2 linked regions of the Methylosarcina fibrata AML-C10 genome follow. Each later gene encodes a partner of the first gene's protein in a complex. Links are inferred from orthologs where the notes say so. Each region holds a gene or a part of one and is shown on either strand. Other genes may lie near its edges.

Region 1 (2,838 bases):
CAGGCGCGGCCAGTCGTCGTCTTCCAGCTTGCCGGTGCGGACCCGGTGCTGGTCGATGCGGCCCAGCGACGACATCATCCGCATCGCCAGAGCGTCGCCCGGCATTTCCATACTGAAGACTGCGACTGGCGTGCCGCTTTTGATGGCGATATTTTCCGCCATGTTCATCGCGATCGTGGTCTTGCCCATCGAGGGACGGCCGGCCACGATGATCAGGTCGGCCGGCTGCAGGCCGGAAGTCAGCCGGTCCAGCTCGGTAAAGCCGGTGCCGGCGCCGGTAATCGAGCCTTCCTGGGCGAACATGATTTCGATCTTGTCCACCGCGCGCGCCAGCAGCGTTTTGATCGACTGGAAGCCGCCTTGTCCGCGCTGACGCTGCTCGGCGATTTTGAAGACGTCGCGCTCGGCCTGTTCGAGCAGTTCGGAGGTATCCCGGCCTTCGGTATTGAACGCGGAATCGGCAATCCGGGTGCCGACGTGGATCAACTGGCGCAGCACCGACCGGTCCCGGACGATGTTGGCGTAACTGACGATGTTCGCGGCGCTCGGCGTTTCCTTGGCCAGCAGGCCCAAGTAGGCCAGGCCGCCGACGTTTTCCAGTTCGCCCACCGCTTCCAGGGCTTCCGAAATGGTGATGACGTCGAACGGAACCTGTTTTTCGGCGAGAGCAGCGATGGTTTTGAAAATGAGGCGATGGTCCTTGCGATAGAAGTCCTCTTCGGACACTTTATCCGAAACGGAATCCCAGGTCTGATTGTCCAGCATCAATCCGCCCAGCACCGATTGTTCGGCCTGAATCGAATTGGGCGGGATCTTTAACGCTTCCAGCGAAACGTCCTGAGGATAGAGAAGTGGTTCTGACATAACAATTCCGGAATGATGGGTAAAGATTTTTTCCGGGTCGTATTCGCAAGAGCCCCGGTTTTGATATACTGCCATTTTATCAAATTTAACTGTGACTCCATGCACCGGCCTGACAACTTTCTCCGTTCGAACATGTCTCAGTTGAAATAGAAATGCTTAGATGCAGTGGAAAATAACATTTTGGAGTAAAAGATGCTGAATAAAGTTATATTGATAGGAAGGTTGGGTGCCGATCCTGAGGTTCGCTTCATGCCGAACGGCGGCCAGGTAACGACCATTCGCCTGGCTACCAGCAGAAGATGGAGAGACAAACAGACGAACGAGCGCAAGGAAGAGACCGAATGGCACCGCGTGGTTTTTTTTAGCCGTCTTGCCGAAGTGGCCGGCGAATATTTGAAAAAAGGCAGCCAGGTTTATGTGGAAGGACGCATTCGGACCCAGAAGTGGCAAGGACAGGACGGACAGGACCGCTATACGACCGAAATCGTCGCGGAAGAGATGCATATGCTGGACAGCCGCAGCGGCGGCACCGCCAGCTTCGGCGGAGACCAGCCTCAAGGCGGCCATGCCCCTGCCGGCAGACCGTCGTCGTCAGGACACCGCTCCGAGGCGATGCCTTCCGACTCGATGCCGCCTCCGCCCAATTACGACGATTTTGACGACGATATTCCGTTCTAATTTACACCATAGACAATTAATGTAAATTATAATCCTAAGCCTCTGTAAAAAGAGGCTTATTTGTTTCCGCCCTGAAAATTGTTTAAAGTTGCATCGATTACAATATACGCCGGACCTATGTGCAAAAAAGAGTTTCAGAGTAGGCCCGGATGTGTTTTTTGACTTACGGATAATCTTATCAAAATGTGCTCAAACAGTTGCAGCCATTAAAAGTGTATGTATCTTGGGCATCGAAATCGATAGTGTGGTTTAAGTTCTGTCGAAATGATGTCATGAAATTCACGGATGATACACGCGTCAAGCGCAGGTCGAAACCAACAAGCAACCGGCCCGATTGCGCTACGAGAGTTAAAGTAATTATTTGAGGTAGGCGGCTATGGCCAAAATAACGCAGCTTTCACAATTGGACGTAAACCGGACTTATAGTTACGCTGATTACCTGACTTGGCAATTCAGCGAAATGGTCGAATTGATCAGGGGCAAAATATCCTTGATGTCGCCCGCGCCGAATGTGCGGCATCAAGGTGTTTCGATAAATCTCAGCAGTCTATTGCATGGCTATTTTAAACATAAAAAATGCCGCGTTTATGCCGCGCCGTTCGACGTGCGCCTTTATGACCGCAAAAAATCCATTTTGGCCAGTCAGGACATACACACCGTCGTACAGCCCGATCTTTGCGTGATATGCAACCGTGAACTGCTGGATGAACAAGGTTGTAACGGCGCGCCGGACTGGATCATTGAGATCGTATCAAAAGGCTCAATGCAAAAGGATTTAAAAATAAAATACCAGCTTTACCAGGAAAGCGGCGTAATTGAATACTGGCTGGTTTATCCTTACGAATCAATGATTCATCAATTTGTGCTGGATCAAAACGGCCATTATCAATTAAAAGCCATGTATGTCAGCCCCGATACGGTTTCATCGCATCTGTTTCCCGAGTTGGCTGTTGATTTGAAGGAAGTGTTTGAATCGTTCGATGATGATTAAGCATGCCATTAAAGCGGAATCCATCTGTCCAACAGGCTGTTGGACGAATGCCCTCGGGGCATATCGGGCGCTGTCGAGAAAGAAAGGTAGGCTTGCTTACTATCGGTAATCTGTACGGCAGCGTTGTTCAACACATTCCAATGCATCTTAGTTTTAGAACGGGAAAATGAAAAGTCGGTGGTTCTTTATGTCATTCCTCCCCATGCGGATGAACGGCCAAGTCACGGTACAATCAGCAACGGAATGAACATGAGCCATCAGGCGGAATTTACCGCCCGGCAAAACCCTTAACCTATCCATAATAG
Region 2 (2,945 bases), 1.1 Mb from region 1 along the record:
GCGGTCCGGCGCGATCAGGCGATGGGGTTTATGACGGCGCGGAAAATCCCGTTCACGAACAAACACCCAGGCATCCCAATGCACGTAGCGTCCGTAATCGAAATAAAAAGTCGAATAAGTGGCGTACGGATTCCAGAGATAATCGGGCGGCATGGGCGCCCACGAAAGATAGTCGCCGCCATACCGCCAGAATACCCAGGCGGGAGCCCACAGCGTTCCGGGCACCCAGATCCATCCGTACCAGTCGTCCCAAACCCAGCGTCCGTAATGAAAAGGCGCCCAGCCCCATACCCAGTCGGATACCCATAGCCAGCCATAAGTGACGGTATAGGACCAATAGCCGTCGGTATAGGGCCGCCAGTCCCTCGGCACATGCCGGGGATACCATACTCTTCCGTAAGTCCGGTGGTGAACCCAATTGCCGTAAGGGGCCAGCGCATCGTGGAACACGTCCGCTGCCTCGTCCCGGAAAGGATAGGCCTGAGCCGGCGGTACCGGTAACAGACAAATCAGCAGAATCACCGGTAACAATATTCTGGCCGGCAATCCTGAAGAATATTTAGCGTTCATGGAGACCTGCTCACAAGTATCGGGAAGTTTAAAGCGATTATTCGGATAGAAATCATATCAATCGAAACCTTAATGCAGTCTGAACATTGGTAGGCCTCATTTTTAGACTCTTCCGGTTATGGATGATTTCCTGGAACTGTCCAACCGAATCCGGGTTCCGGACAACGTGGGCACTCTTTACAAAGCCCATAAGATTGTCCGCCTCGGCGCCAAGCTCTCAGGTCGTCTGCTCATCGCAGTAAGAAAGTTCCGCTTCGTCCAGGCCCAACCAACGCATTTTCTCCAGTCCGTAGCTTTTCAAAGACCGGATCATTTCCTTATCGGCCTGCCCTTCGCTGTCAAGCTCCCGCAGCCGTCTGAAGTAATCGCGGAAAGTAATGCTCGCGCCGGGTTCCCGACCGGTCAGACGGCGCAGGCAAAAACCTTTCCATTGGGCGCTTTCTTCGCCAGTGAGAGAGTCGGGGTAGTTGCGCGCCCGATAGCGAAACAGCATTTCGGGCAGGCGGGAATCGGTGAACCGGAATTGCATTTTGGCCAGACGGTCGGGCGGCAACGTGCGTATGAAGGCCATGGTTTTCTTGTCGGCATCGCAAAAAAATCCGCCGCTGTAGATCGACAGATCGGGATCGGAGTCTAACGGAAAATCGCTTTTCCCGGTAAATACGACCGTTAGTTTTTCGGACAATCCCGTAGCCGATTTTATTTTGTCGAGATGAACGAAACACGTGCCCAAATCCAGCTCAAGGCGCTCCGCATCGGCGGGCCGAATGACCGAAAGCGGCGCCAGCACAGGGCATTTATTAACGTGTACCGTTTTCAACGGGATTCGGGCAATGCCTTCCGGCAAATCCTGGCTTGCCGTAAAAAGCCGCCGGCGTATTTCTTCCGGAGACAGTTCCAGCAGGGGTTCGGGATCGACCGACAAATCGTAGACGAGAATGCCGTTGCCGTTTACCGGATGAGAACAAAGAGGCACTACCAGAGCCAGGCAGGATTTCGCGGCCGGGTATCTGCCGGAGACATGAACCAGCGGTTCGAAACGGCCCGGTTTCAACAAGCCGAGCGCTGCGTTCTTGAGGCGGTTTTGCCAGAGGAACCGGAAGAGCCTGGGCTGAGCCTGGCTCAACAGTTTGGCAAAAGCAATGGTCGCATACACGTCGGAGAGCGCGTCGTGCGCGGACTGATGGGCAATGCCGTTGGCGACCGTCAATTGGTCGAGGCGGAAACTGGGAACGCCCTGTTCATTAGTGGGCCACTCAATGCCGTCGGGGCGCAGCGCCCTGGCGGCCCGGACTACATCGATCAAATCCCAGCGGGAATTACCGTTTTGCCATTCTCGGGCATAGGGATCATAAAAATTTCGATAAAGGCAATTGCGAGTCAGTTCGTCATCAAAGCGCAGCGTGTTGTAACCCAGCGTACAGGTATTGGCCTGGGCGATTTGTTGATGGATGAGACGGATAAACTCCGCTTCGCAGAGGCCTTTGGCTTCGGCCAGTTGCGGAAGGATGCCGGTGATCAGGCAAGCATCGGGATGAGGAAGCGTGTCTTCCGAGGGTTTGAGGTAAACCACCAGAGGATCGTCAATTTGTTGCAGATTTTCATCGGTGCGCACGCCCGCAAATTGCGCAGGCCGATCGCGCTGCGGATCCGTGCCGAACGTTTCGTAGTCGTGCCAGTACAACTCCTTTTCGGCCATCGACCACTCGGATACGATTAACGCTTAATTAAGTTTGGCCAAGGCTTTGAGCAGATCGGTTCTACTGATGATGCCGACCAGTTCGGTGTCTTCGAATACCGGAAAACTTCTAACCGAAGACTCCTGGAATTTTTTCGCCAGATCGACAATGCTCGTCTCGGGCGTCACCGTGATGATGTCGACGGTCATGTAATCACCCACTTTTCCGCTCATTCCCTGATTGTAAACGCTTTCCAGGAACACATTCATGCCGTCCGTTTCCGAAAACATGCCTTGCAGTTGGCCTCGGTCGTCGACGACCGGGGCACAGGTGATTTTATGGTCCATTAATTTTTTGATGGCATCGAAGACGTTGGTGTCCTTGGTCAGAGTCACCAGTCTTCGGGTCATATAATCCCCTACGGTAATTTTTGTCAGCATAAATTTCCCCTTTATTTATTCTCAACAGGCCCAATTATCGAACGAACAATGCCCCTAGTCAATTCAAGGTATTTTCCAATGCCGATCTAAACAGTCCCTTTGGCTTCCATTTTTTTCCGTTTTTCGCATTTCTCCACGCAAACGCACGCGCCCGAATTCAATCCGCCGCACGAGCCTTTGATTGCACGCCGGCCAAACATAACCCCGATCGCCATGAAAACGACCACCACCAGCATAATTGCAAAAGTCACCAAAA

The links. The genes of interacting proteins can lie anywhere in the genome.
Region 2: the proteins of ssb (region 1) and sbcB are in contact, whole or in part, in a crystal structure (PDB 3C94), measured with the Escherichia coli proteins. The link is inferred for Methylosarcina fibrata AML-C10 from one-to-one orthologs.

The regions. Positions count from the first base shown.
Region 1 is NZ_KB889965.1:1,286,965-1,289,802, reverse strand. Bases 1-2,799 are described here. They hold ssb (single-stranded DNA-binding protein), read left to right. Parts: upstream 1-1,056; coding sequence 1,057-1,542; downstream 1,543-2,799. Other genes in these bases: A3OW_RS0106220 (Uma2 family endonuclease), read left to right, coding at 1,919-2,533; dnaB (replicative DNA helicase), read right to left, coding at 1-864. UniProt on the Escherichia coli protein: Plays an important role in DNA replication, recombination and repair. Binds to ssDNA and to an array of partner proteins to recruit them to their sites of action during DNA metabolism. Acts as a sliding platform that migrates on DNA via reptation.
Region 2 is NZ_KB889965.1:140,318-143,262, reverse strand. What follows is about bases 29-2,934. They hold sbcB (exodeoxyribonuclease I), read right to left. Parts: upstream 2,270-2,934; coding sequence 788-2,269; downstream 29-787. Other genes in these bases: nqrM ((Na+)-NQR maturation NqrM), read right to left, coding at 2,776-2,934; A3OW_RS0100655 (CBS domain-containing protein), read right to left, coding at 2,294-2,689; A3OW_RS26155 (DUF6600 domain-containing protein), read right to left, coding at 29-570. In the rest of the region: more of A3OW_RS26155, read right to left, coding at 1-28; more of nqrM, read right to left, coding at 2,935-2,945. UniProt on the Escherichia coli protein: Degrades single-stranded DNA (ssDNA) in a highly processive manner.